Regions from separate parts of the Clostridium thermosuccinogenes genome, predicted to be linked through region 2. Evidence: riboswitches for the same ligand, from Rfam matches in the RefSeq annotation. Region 2 holds a riboswitch; the other holds the start of a gene.

Region 1 (6,884 bases), 2.0 Mb from region 2:
CTGTTCAAAGTAAAAAGCCTGATTCCATAATAGATGCTGGGGTGGTTAAAAATTGCTCAGCATTTCCTTCATGCGATGTCAAAGACTTAACTCAGATGAGAATGTAAACATAAATGAAATAGCAACCCATCCCTCGTTTACTCATTAAAATAAAACCAGCGAGTAGTCTCACGACCATTCGCTGGAGAGATATATCGATATTTTATTTTACTTGAAGCCCACCCCAACTATTGACATAGAGCATTTTACTCTTTACCCTATTCCTCTGCTTTGAAAAGATGGGGTTATATTTTATTTTTCAGCAATTTTCTAGCGGATGGCAGAATATTTGTAGCACTCACAACATAGTGGTTAAGCTTTTGGTAACTGCCATTAATGCATTCAAATATTCCCATGTTTTCAAAATATGTAATAATATCCTCCAGTGTAGTTCTAGCCAAATCCGGATAATAATCATATAGCGCATCAATAAACCAACTGGTGGGTGTTGCCCAGTAAGCACCGTTTTGATATTCTCCCTGTTTAACAGGTAAAAGCAGCTTTTCCCAACAGGTTCCCGGGGCTGTGTGCCGCAGTTGTCCAAACTGTACCAACCCCTCGTAATTCGCCGCAAGATAGTCTGCAATACTGGCTTTAAGCTTCTCAGGCATCGGGAAACCTATCGAAACCGCATAACAGCTACCCCAAACGTCTGTCTGCTTACAATCGACTGTAGCTGCATTAAACATTCCATCGTCATTTTTAAACATGTCAACCAGTACATTTTCTATCTTTTTAGCAGCCTTGACTGACACATCCGAAGGAAGATTAAACTTGCTCTGCCATTTAGCCATAATTCTGTATGCACGCCAGAGGAGAAGCGATTCTTTCATAAGCGAACCGGTCTTTTGTATGCAGTCTGTAAAACCATAAGGGGAATGCGGACATTGTGGATCATTCCAAATCAAACCGTTTTCATCCTTGGGAAGAGAATCAAGAGCGGTCATAATTACTTTTTCCCATTTGACAAACAATTCCTTTGCACCCTCAGGCTCCATCCGGTTTAATGCACAATCCATGGCAATGACAATAAACGAGTTATTATCAAGATTTTCCATACCTTGAGGCATGTCACCGGCGGCATATGCTGTGGTGCCGTTGGCATAAACGCGGTCCGGAAGCCAGCAATCACCTTCACGTGCATGTTCCAGCAGATATTCGTTACATGCCAGAATATCTTCAAGCGGGATATATTCTCCCGCATACTCAATCATGTAAGTATAATCCCGTGTCCACAATGCGTTGTAATTCTTTAAACCATCCGGGGTGTATAGGGTAATGCCAGTTGTTGAAAGGATTTTGCACCCTTCAATTTCCTGCTTGGCCCATCGTTCAACTAAAGCAAGAGCTTTCTCAGGCTGATCTCTATATGCATACTTTAACCTATCCAAAATTACTCCCCCAAAAGCTTATTAAAAAATGCCCACAGGCTCACTGCAAATTGCGGTAGTTTCCTCAATGCTTAAGTGATTTTACGTTTTTATTTAGATTTTCAATGATAAAAACGTCTTTTCATATTATATCACAGTTAAAGCGCTGGCGCATCAAATCAGCTTAAATATATTATTTATCAGCTTAAGCCCAATTTCCCTCAATATTAAGCTGTCGCTTCTTTCCTTATTCGGTTTATGGCAGCCTTTAAGCTCGGTATAAGCAGTAATCCAATGCAAATCAGTGTATCCGGAAGCATATATGACAAATTATATGTCAGAGAATAAAGCCATACACTCTGGCCTTCCGGAGCAAACTCTCCAAAGAAAATTACTCCGGTGAGAAAGTGACTAATAAATCTTGCTGTTCCTCCCACAGCGGCTCCCAGGTAAATGTTCCTTTTAAACAGGCCTGCCAAACCCAACACAGCAAATGCTATCGGATAATCCAGCAGCATCTGCGCCCAATGAACTACATAGGCACCCTGAACCAGCTGAAGTATACCATAAACCAGTCCGGCGAGAATACCAGCTCTGGGGCCATATATGTATGAAAAAACAAAGATTGGAAGCATACTGGCTATGGTAATAGTTCCACCTGTCGGCAACTCAAAGAGCTTTATGTAAGAAAGAAGAAATGCGGCCGCTACTGCTACGGCTCCATACGCCAGCGTTTTCGTGTTATATGCCGTTCTTTTGCTGATTACAACAAGTATTATCGCAAGGGCTGCGAGAGTAACAATTGTTGCAATGGACTTTGCATTGAGAAGTTCTAAAATCTCTTCCTGAATAACAATTTTGAACATAAACTTTTCACTCCTTTAAATATTTTTTACTGAAACTAAAAATCGCTTACCCCATAGGTAAGCGACAAAATTCAAAAAAAAACAGTTCAGCTTCCCTACGGTGGTACTAACCACATCAGGTTCAAAGGGTTAAGATGCATGCATCTTTCTCAGCCTTGCGGCACCCCTAGCGAAATTATTTAGTTTTCGTATAGATTATACTATCATCTTATTCTCTTGTAAAGCATATTGAGGGAATAAGCAAATACCATTAACAATTTTTAAGCCTTATAACACGATTCGATTGATCCGAACAGGTTACGGTACAACAGGCTATTTCATTTGTCTATTGCAAACCCATCTTTTTCAGGTTTTCTAAGCTGATGGCCAGGCTTTCAAAAGGATCCCTCTGGCATACATCCTGCTCCACAATGTACCATTTGATTCCGATTTCCCTGCAGGCATCAAGAATTGCAGGCCAGTTCAGGTTTCCCTCGCCAACTTCGGCCATTATCCTTCCCTTCTTAATATCCATTACCATGTCCTTCAAGTGAACTATATCCATTCGGCCTTTCATCTTTCTGATCCAGGCTGCAGGATCAGAACCACCGCTCTGTACCCAGTAAGTATCTATTTCTGCATTGAAAGCGCTTTTATCGCTCTCTTCGAAGATTATATCCAGCCCAATTTTGCCGTCAAATTTTATAAACTCAAAATCATGATTGTGATATACAAAGGATAAACCTGCTTCCTGAAGCTTTTTTGCTATTACAGAAGCCTCTTTTGCAAACCGGATAAATCCTTCCTTTGAAGAGCGGTATTCTTCCGGCATCGAACCCAATCCAACATACTTGCAGTTCCAAAGCTTGTGATCTGCTATGACACCTTCGATATCATCCTTCAAGCGTTGATAACCTATGTGGGTTGCACATATCTCCAGTCCATTGTCATCGGCGATTTTTTTCAGCTGATCAGGAGCAATCGGACCCATTCCTGACACCTGTACAGCTTCATAGCCTATTTCTTTTACCTTTTTAAAGGTTTTAGCTATATCTTCAGGGGTTCTGCAAAAATCCCTTAAAGTATACAACTGGGCTGCTATATTTGACTTTGCCATTGTTACATTCCTCCTGAACCTAAATTACTTACTTTTACTTTATCGCATATTAAACCCCTGTTCATTGCTTTTATTGCTTCAAATATAGCTTTTGTTGACAAGATTAAGGCTATACCCGCCAATTCTCAATTTTTCCTGCTTGCGACGCTATGGCTCAATATCCAGTATGTTTCTCTTATACTCCGTATACAGCTTTTTAAGCTCTCGTATCTTCTCAGCCATCTCCAACTGCAACCGGGACACTTCATCATAATTTCCAGCATCCATGTTCTTCCTTATCTCAGCGAACAAGGAATCCTCCCTCAGAGAGCTCTTCATAAGGTAATGCCTGAGATTATTTATCCTGGTCCAGATTTCTTCATCATAATCATTAAATTCTCTGCCTTTATGAAGCTTTACGCAGCTTCTTACCAGCTCGGCATTTTCGTTTATTATTCGCTCACACAGTTCCATCGTCCACTGGATTCTGGCAGCCTTGACATAAGACTCCAGTATGTCTTTTTCAAACACTCCTCCTTGCTCCAATACGGCAGCTTTATCTGCGTATTTTTGCAGATTGCAGAGGTTTTCCCACACTGTAGCGGGAGGCACCCCAAACAGCCTGTTCCTCTCCTCCTCAGTATAGTGTTCGAATACATCCTCTTCACTTCTGTAGGCTCTATCGGTTTCAAGATAATCGCTGTGTTCTCCCGGCTCTTTGGTAAATTCCTTTTCCAGCTCTTTAGACGTTTTGCCTGAGGATACCGCGTATCTGATCCCATCCAGCATGGCCTGGTAAATTGCCGCCAATGCCAGATATGTATTGGTATGAGGATTAGGCGACCTAACCTCAAATCTCAGCGACATGGGATTGGAATTATCTTTAACAAGCCCTACCAAAACCGTCCTGTTTCTGGAGGGAGTTTCAGCGTTCTTGCCTATGGAGGCAACAATACATATTGGAGCTTCAAACCCTGGCTTCAAACGGTTTAGAGCGTCATTGCTGGAGGCTATGAACGGATTTACCGCTTCATAATTCTTCAACAGACCCATCAAAGCTCCCCATCCAACGGTATTGAGAAAATCCTTCCTCATGTCCCTGGGAGCAAACAGATTTACCATTTTGCCATTTTTCAGCTTTGCCGTCACATTGACATGGGTATGCTCCCCGCTTCCTGCCACACCTTCTATGGGCTTGGCCATGAAGGTGACTTCCAGTCCGTGCCTTCGGAAGGTTTCCTTTATCAAAATCCTGGCAATGAGCTCATTATCTGCAGCCTGCAGAGCCAAAGCATACTTCCAGTCAATCTCCAACTGCTCCATGATGTGGTTGAGCCTGCCCTCACCACCGATTTGCGCCTTAACCCCACCTACTTCCTTATGGCCCATTTCCGGTTCCAGTCCGTATCTTTCCATCAAAAGCAGGGACTTTTCCAAAGCGGTCCGTACTGTGCCCTTTGTCCTTTTCCAATACTGCTCCTGGAGCATCTGGGATGCTGACAATTCTTCGTATTCAGCCCTATCCCCGGGAGTCTTAACCCAAAACTCCAGTTCTGTGGCCGATGTAAGCCGTATTTCCTGTATATCATCAATATTTATGCCGAGTTCTTCGGCAGTTTTCGGATTGCTTTTTAGGATTTTGAGAATTTCACTGCTGAAATAATCCACCGATTTTTGCAGAATGGACCTGGAATCTACCCTTCTGCCGTTATGTACAAGAAAAGAAGGAATCCTCAAAGTGCCTACCGGCTTTTTAGTTTCAAAATCAATATGTTCATAATTATAATCCACAAACCATTTAACTGAAATGTCGGCTACAAGGTCAACCTTTCCGTCGTTCAGGGTGGCAATACCTGGCAGCACCACGCTGGAACCGTCGGTCTGCACTCCCCCGTTTAAAAATTCATCAATATCATCAATAAAATTCTTGACCGGGATTTTTTCATCGGTATCATTTCCTCTAAGGTCTACTCCCACAAAGGAAACAAATTTAATTTCCGGATGCGCTCCTATGAGAGAAATTATATCCTCCTTAGAGTGCTTTTCCGGCGGTATTATATATAGTAATTCCGATTCATTAAACTCTTCCATAACGTTGCTCATATTCATCCTCCCAAAATATTATTAAGTATCCATATTCATAAAAAAGCTCAGAATTCACGATATATCAAATTCTATATTGCATAGCAGTTTTTATTGAAACTATCGGTAAATCCTGTGATTTTAATTATGACCTTTTTCCTAGCCTTACATGGTTATCCTTGCCTGATATCAAGCCCTGCGGGCTGATTGAATATCTTTCTTGTATAAATTCCAATGACCGCGGAATTATACAGGAAGCACCAGATTTTACCATAACCTGGCCTAAAATAAAATATAAAAAATTATACCATAAAAATAAAAAAAGAAACAAATATAAATTAATATTTGCTTCTTTTAACTGGACATTTTAATTTTCAAGTTTAGTAAAAACTACAGAAACAATAAAATAAAACACTACAGAATTTTCTGCTTCAGCTCCAAAATCCTGTCCCTCAACTGCGCTGCTTTTTCAAACTGCAAATCCGCTGCAGCATTTTTCATTTCTTTGGTCAGCCTGTCAATAGCCTTCTGAATATCTTCCATGCTCATATCTTCTACAGTGTCCTGAACTGTATAAGTTTCGGCTTCCTCGGACACCTTCGTCGCTTCAATCTTATCCCTGATGCCTTTTGTCACAGATTTTGGCACAATACCGTGCTCCTCATTATACTTCATCTGTATTGTTCTTCTTCTGTTGGTTTCGCTTATTGCCCTTCTCATGGAATCGGTTATCTCATCGGCGTACATTATCACCTTGCCTTCAACATTCCTCGCAGCCCTTCCTATTGTCTGTATAAGAGAGGTCTCGGAGCGCAGAAAGCCTTCCTTGTCGGCATCCAGTATCGCCACCAGGGATACCTCCGGCAGGTCCAGACCCTCTCTCAGAAGGTTTATTCCCACCAGAACATCAAAAACCCCCAGCCTTAAATCTCTTATGATTTCAACCCTTTCCAAGGTATCTATATCAGAATGAAGGTACTTGACTTTAAAATCCAGCTCCTTCAAATAGTCGGTCAGATCCTCAGCCATTCGCTTGGTAAGGGTAGTAACCAGCACCCTTTCATTTTTGGCAATTCTTTCGTTAATTTCACCGATCAGATCATCAATCTGACCCTTGACCGGTTTTACAACCACCTCAGGATCCACCAGTCCCGTCGGCCTGATTATCTGCTCCACTATCTGCGTAGAATGCTTCCGTTCGTATTCCGCCGGAGTAGCGCTTACATATATGACCTGGTTAACCCTTTCCTCAAATTCCGAAAATTTCAAAGGCCGGTTGTCAAAAGCCGAAGGCAGCCTGAATCCGAAATCCACCAGAGACTGCTTCCTCGATCTGTCCCCGTTATACATGGCACCTATCTGAGGTACGCTGACATGGGATTCGTCGATTATTAAAAGATAATCCTCAGGGAAATAGTCAATAAGTGTATAAGGCGGGCTTCCCGGAGTTCT
Region 2 (6,884 bases):
ACAGAGCAAAATACTCAAACTGCTCCAAAGGATGAATGATAAACATGGAACAAGTATTATCTTGATTTCACATGATTTGAGAGTAATACAGAGCATTTGCGGCAGAGCAATCGTAATGAAGGATGGTAAGATTGTAGAGTCCGGGATGGCAAAAGAACTGTTTGCTCATCCCAATACCGAATATACGAAGCAACTGGTGGCAGCAGTGCCTATGCTGTTTTTTAAATCCAAAGGAGAGCAAAATGAGACTTTCCCTACAGATTTAAAAGAAAATGCAGATATTGAGGACAAGAATGGCCTTGCAGATCATAACAAGGAGCAAAAAGAAATATTGGCAGTTCAGAATCTCAATGTATTTTATTCCGAGAAAGGCATCGGTTTGCTTGCAAAAAAGAGCAGAAAACACGTAATTAAAGATGCGACTATTTCAGTGAGGCAGGGAGAAACTCTTGGCATTGTCGGGGAAAGCGGAAGTGGAAAGTCCACGCTGGCAAAGGCAATAGTTGGGCTGAACAAGGAATTTGAAGGGATAATTAAAATCAATGATGTTGCTGCGATAGGTAGCAAAGCATCGGTGGTTAAGCCACAGATGGTCTTTCAGGATCCATATAGCTCCTTAAATCCAACGAAAAAAATCGGATGGATTTTGGAAGAGCCACTAAAGCTTCAAACCAATCTTGGGAAAAAGGAACGTATGGCAAGAGTCAATGAAATGATACAGCAGGTGGGCTTGACCTCCAAGCATTTGGAGAGGTATCCCTTTCAATTGAGCGGAGGTCAGAGACAAAGAGTAGCCATCGCCGCCGCTCTTATTGTGAATCCCAAACTGGTGATTCTGGATGAGCCGGTATCATCGCTGGATGTTACCATTCAGGCACAAATACTGCGTTTGCTAAAAGAATTGCAGAAAAAGTATAATTTGACCTATGTGTTTATTTCCCATGATTTAAATGTTGTCTTTCAGATTTGCAACCGGGTTTGTGTAATATATCAGGGTGAAATTGTAGAGATGAAGGAAGTCAGGGAGTTGTTTTACCAGCCTCAGCATGAATATACAAAAGAACTTCTTAAATCTGCAATGCTATAAAAAACGGGCAAAATACAAGTTGCCAAACACACCTTTTGCCAGGAAGGGTATCCTGTGAATAACATTATGCAACAAGCTTGTGGGAATTTCATCGATGAAGTATTAGATTTTTTGCGGAAGCGAATCAAGAAAGATCGATGAAATTGAAAAAACTTAAAGTCATATGCAGGTAAGCGCTAAGGCGTTTTATTTTGTAGGAAATTGTTGTATAATAAATGCAAACAAGAAGGGGAATGGCAATGGAACGCATTGGCATAATTCAGGGAGATATAACAAAAATTGAGGTTGATGCTATTGTAAATGCAGCAAACAACACGCTTCTTGGTGGCGGTGGAGTGGATGGTGCCATTCACAGAGCTGCCGGTCCGGAGCTTTTGAAGGAATGCCGCAAATTGAACGGCTGTGAGACCGGAAAGGCGAAGATCACCAAGGGATACAAGCTGCCTGCCAAATATGTGATCCATACTGTAGGGCCAATCTGGCATGGTGGAAACAATAATGAAGATCAGCTGTTAGCCTCCTGCTACCGCAATTCTTTGCAGCTGGCGGTGGAAAACGGAATAAGAACCATTGCGTTTCCGTCAATAAGCACGGGTGCTTATAGGTTCCCGGTAAGGCGTGCCGCAAGGATTGCCATGCAGGAGATATCCGGATTTCTGGAGGAGAACGGCAGTATAGACAAAGTGTTCATGGTGTGCTTTGATGAGGGAACAATGGAGGCTTATATAGAGGCTTTTAGGGAGATCAGGGAAAAATGAATGCAACCAAATATAACAAACTGGTGAGAGACAGAATTCCGGAGATAATTGAAAAGAACGGCAAGAAGGCAATTGTTGAAGAGCTTGAGCCTCAAGCCTATAAGAAATACCTGGATCAGAAGCTGGAGGAAGAACTTAAAGAATATTTTGAGGCAGACAGTGTGGATGAATTGGCTGATCTGGTGGAAGTTGTTTATGCCATATTGAAATATAAAGGCGTTGATACTAAGGATTTTGAAAATATACGCAAGAAAAAGGCTGAGGAACGGGGAGCGTTTGATAAGAGGCTTCTGCTCAAGGAAGTTGTAGAGGAGTAGAGTGCATGGAGTGGAAAACGAAGTAAGGTATGCTTCCGGCCTTGCCTGCATTGCCGAAGATTTATTTTGTGAAAGCATTCTGTGATGCTTCCGAGCCGGAAAAACTATATCCTTCAGTGCAGTATCCTTTTGTAGACATATGAAGCAACAGGAGATTTATTGATTTTACTTGCAATAAGTATGGAGTCCTTTAAATAGATAAATAAAACTTCTGCTATTTTCTTCCCCCTCCTTGCTGATTATCATAGTATTTTATCAAACAATGAGTGAATACCAAGGTTGATTTTTTGCCATATTGTAGTATAATTACAGATAAATACAAAGGGGAGCTTGCTGAAGCAGGCTGAGAGTAAGCTGTGTTGCTTAGACCCGTAACCTGATTTGGGTAATGCCAACGTAGGGATATATTTAGCGGAAATTACTGCATATATGCTTTTGTTGGCGTATGTGCAGTTTTTTTATGCTGTTGACAGACTACCAGTTTGTATTTGCGAAAGGAGATGCCATGATAAAAAATTGTGTTGAAAATGTTCGAAGCAAAACGCCTCTTATTCACAATATCACCAACTATGCAGAAAGGAGCAAAGTATGAAACTCGATAAGAAAGATTTACTTTTATATGCTGTCACCGACAGATCCTGGCTGGACGGTGAAACTCTTGAAAGTGCGGTGGAAAAGGCACTAAAGGGCGGTGCAACCTTTATGCAGATCAGAGAGAAAGAATTGGATGCCGAAAAATTCCTCGAGGAAGCAAAAAAGATTAAAGAACTGTGTAAGAAATATCATGTGCCTTTTGTTGTCAATGATAACGTAGATATTGCCATAGCAGTGGATGCCGATGGAGTTCATGTGGGGCAGAATGATATGGAGGCCGGCAATGTGCGGGAACTGATAGGCAGGGACAAGATTCTCGGAGTGTCGGTACAGACGGTGGAACAGGCGGTATTGGCAGAAAAAAGAGGAGCTGATTACTTGGGGGTTGGAGCAGTATTTCCTACCGGTTCCAAGGCGGACGCAGATTATGTAAGCCGTGATACCCTGAAAGAAATCTATGAAGCCGTAAATATCCCTGTTGTAGCTATAGGAGGTATAAACCGGGAAAACATAATGGAATTGTCGGGATCCGGAATATGCGGAGTTGCCGTAATCAGCGCAATCTTTGCACAGACTGATATTGAGAAGGCTGCGGCTGAATTAAAAAAACTAAGCGAAAAAATAGTGAAGGCATGATTTAAGGCAGAACCATATTGGATTTTATAACGAGGCTAAAGATGTCCCCCACCTCTCAAAGGTGGCGGGTACCTAATTTTACAACAGACGGTGAGTTGAAATCTCCCGCCTCGTTGAAACGATGCGTTGAAATTGCTACGCAATTTCTTCCGTTGTTTTAACAATTGGATTTTGAGGATGCATTGCATGACGATCCGCATAACAGAAGGTGCTTGGCCCGGGACAATTGGATATATGGTGCTTACAGCAAGACAGCTTGTATGGGATTATGAGGAGCAATGCAAAAATTAATACTAAGCAAACTAAATACACAGTGGAGTGGAGAATAAGATGAAAACAGCATTAACAATCGCAGGGAGCGATTCCGGCGGAGGAGCCGGAATCCAGGCGGATATCAAGACAATGACCGCAAATGGTGTATATGCCATGAGTGCGATTACTGCACTTACTGCACAGAATACAACCGGTGTCACAGGAATCATGGAGGTCACTCCGGAATTTTTAGGCCAGCAGTTGGACTGTATTTTCACCGACATCTATCCGGATGCGGTAAAGGTTGGCATGGTTGCATCGGCCGGACTGATTGAGACCATATCAGAAAAGCTGAAATTCTACAATGCGAAGAACATTGTCGTGGATCCGGTAATGATTTCCACAAGCGGTTCCAAGCTTCTTCGGGATGACGCAATAGAGACCTTGAAAAGCAGACTGTTTCCCCAGGCACTTCTATTGACGCCCAATATTCCGGAAGCGTCCGTATTATCAGGAGTACCCATCGAAAATGAAGAGGATATGATCAAAGCAGCGGAAATCATCAGCAGACAATACGGATGTGCCGTTCTTTGCAAGGGAGGGCATAGTGCAAGCAATGCCAATGATTTATTGTATCAGAATAATAAATACAGGTGGTTCACCGGAGAGAAAATCAACACTAAAAATACTCACGGAACCGGATGTACTTTATCCAGTGCCATTGCCTGCGGCCTTGCCAAAGGCTTGGATTTGGAAAGGTCAATCCAGTTAGCGAAGGAATATATTTCAGGCGCTTTGAAAGCAATGCTTGATCTGGGAAAAGGGAACGGACCCATCAACCACATGTGGAATATCTGCAAAGAGGAGAAATAGCAGTGAGGATATAGGCGGCTTGAAGGGTAGATGCAGGAAACGCTCAAGGTAACGTATAATTGGAATTTGTATGTTTAAATGTTAAAATATGACCTGCATAAGGCTAGATGAAGGAGAATTGCCTGTAGCGGAGTTGCTAATTAAAATTAATAAATGCATATTGACAACTATGATAAAATGGATTAGAATTTAGATAAACGATTACGTAATCGTTTAACGCAATCAGTTGTGAGGTCGATATACGATGTCTACAAATATTAAGGAAGTAGCTAAAGAAGCAGGCGTTTCTGTAGCAACGGTATCCCATGTTATTAACCAAACCCGTTATGTGTCGGATGAAACTAAATTAAAAGTATTGAAAGCAATGAAGCAGTTGGGTTACCGGCCAAACTTGGTAGCAAGAAGCCTCAGAAGTCAAAGGTCCAAAATTGTTGGGCTTATTATACCTGTTTGTCCTTCCGATACTTCCGGTTTTTTCTTTACTACCATAGCGCAAGGAATAGAAAATAAGCTTAAAGAGCATGGTTACAACCTTTTATTCAGCAACTCCAACGAAAACATAGAGTGTGAAAAGGAACAGATACGTGTATTCAACTCTCAATTGGTTGATGGACTTATAATCGCTCCTACAGTAGATGACCACCAGTATTTAAATGAAGTCATTAGCGGAGACTATCCGGTTGTATTTATCGACCGTAAACCAGTAGGATATAAAAGCGATTGTGTGCTTGTAGATAATTTTTCTATTACATATAAAGCGATTAATACTCTCATTGAAAAGGGGCATAGCAGAATAGCGTTTATTAGTGGGCATATGGGGCTTACTACAAGTGATGAGCGCTATTTTGCCTACAAAAAAGCACTTGAGGACAATAATATTACGGTAGACGAGTCTTTGATCGTAATAGCCGAGTATGGAAAAACAAGCTTTGAGAGCGGCTATGAGTTTACAAAAAAGCTTTTTACCAGTCAAAAATTCTCAGCATTATTTGTTGCAAACAATTTGATGTCTATGGGCGCATTAGCTTTTTTGAATGAACAGAGGGTCAAGATTCCTGAAGAACTTGCGGTAATCGGATTTGACGATTATGATTGGACAAAGATCTCTGTTCCACCATTGTCTGTTATTAAACAGCCGGCTTTCGATATGGGAAGAAAGGCTGCGGAGGTTTTAATTGACAGAATAAATAATCCCACAAAAAGATTTAAGGAATACAGGATGTCGGCTGAATTTATTATCAGAGGTTCTATATAAGCTATACATTTGTATGCTTCACCATTGTCAGCATTCTAAGGTAGACACAATCAATCAACAGTCCCAGTTTCAGTGTATCCCTCATAAAAACGTTTACGTAATCGTTTAAATAAGAGATGCTCTGAATAATTGTCAAGCGCATGGGCAGCAACAGTTTTTTCTTATCAGTTAATCCAGGTTCAACATTGCAGTGCTATAAAAATTCAATGCTAATCAACCAAATCTGTCAGGGGGGAAAGTAGTGGAAAAGATAGTTGTAAACAGCAGCAATACGAGAGGGTCAGGGAGATACCGGGCTATTATCAAAAACATAAAAGCCAATTATCAGCTGTATATATTGCTGGCTCCTACAGTAATTATGCTCATCATTTTGAATTATATTCCAATGTACGGTATAACGCTTGCGTTTAAGGACTATGTTCCAAGCAAAGGCATACTAGGAAGTCCATGGGTTGGTCTCAAGTATTTTGAAAGATTTTTTAATTCATTTTCGTTCTCCCGAATACTCTCCAACACCTTAAAAATTAGCTTTGCAAGTTTAATTTTCGGTTTCCCGGTGCCCGTAATATTTGCGCTCATGCTCAACCAGCTGCGACAGGAAAAATTTAAAAGAATGATTCAAACAATTACATATGCCCCGCATTTCATTTCAACAGTTGTGCTAGTTGGAATGATGATGGTTTTTCTCTCACCCAGAAGCGGTCTTATAAATAACATTATTCAAATGCTCGGTGGAGAACCCATATTCTTCATGGCAAAAAAAGAATGGTTTATACCACTATATATTCTTTCCGACATATGGCAGAATACCGGATGGAATACAATAATATATTTGGCTGCATTAACGTCAGTTAATCCAGAGTTATATGAAGCGGCAATTGTTGATGGTGCAACTAAGCTGCAAAGAATCAAACATATTGACATTCCTGCAATTTTACCCACAATTGTGATAACTCTTATTTTCGCTTGCGGAGGAATAATGAACGTGGGCTTTGAGAAAGTGTTCCTCATGCAGAATTCCCTGAACAGAGAAGTCAGTGATGTTATTGCTACCTATGTTTTTGAACAGGGATTAATACGTGCGCAGTACAGTTATTCTACCGCAATCGGTT

What was found. Region 2 has a riboswitch for thiamine pyrophosphate ahead of thiE (thiamine phosphate synthase). Riboswitches for the same ligand answer to the same signal wherever they lie in the genome.
Region 1: another riboswitch for thiamine pyrophosphate. It lies ahead of thiT (energy-coupled thiamine transporter ThiT); the one in region 2 lies ahead of thiE (thiamine phosphate synthase).

What each region holds. Positions count from the first base shown of each region.
Region 1 is NZ_CP021850.1:2,419,230-2,426,113, forward strand. Features, by position in the region: gene CDO33_RS10545 (hypothetical protein) at 285-1,430, opposite strand; gene thiT (energy-coupled thiamine transporter ThiT) at 1,637-2,275, opposite strand; TPP riboswitch at 2,351-2,453, opposite strand; gene CDO33_RS10555 (sugar phosphate isomerase/epimerase family protein) at 2,601-3,371, opposite strand; gene CDO33_RS10560 (type I glutamate--ammonia ligase) at 3,519-5,453, opposite strand; gene uvrB (excinuclease ABC subunit UvrB) at 5,847-6,884, opposite strand, start outside.
Region 2 is NZ_CP021850.1:411,074-417,957, forward strand. Features, by position in the region: gene CDO33_RS01870 (dipeptide ABC transporter ATP-binding protein) at 1-1,087, shown strand, start outside; gene CDO33_RS01875 (O-acetyl-ADP-ribose deacetylase) at 1,327-1,845, shown strand; gene CDO33_RS01880 (nucleoside triphosphate pyrophosphohydrolase) at 1,842-2,162, shown strand; TPP riboswitch at 2,475-2,583, shown strand; gene thiE (thiamine phosphate synthase) at 2,751-3,392, shown strand; gene thiD (bifunctional hydroxymethylpyrimidine kinase/phosphomethylpyrimidine kinase) at 3,723-4,517, shown strand; gene CDO33_RS01895 (LacI family DNA-binding transcriptional regulator) at 4,762-5,772, shown strand; gene CDO33_RS01900 (ABC transporter permease) at 6,014-6,884, shown strand, end outside.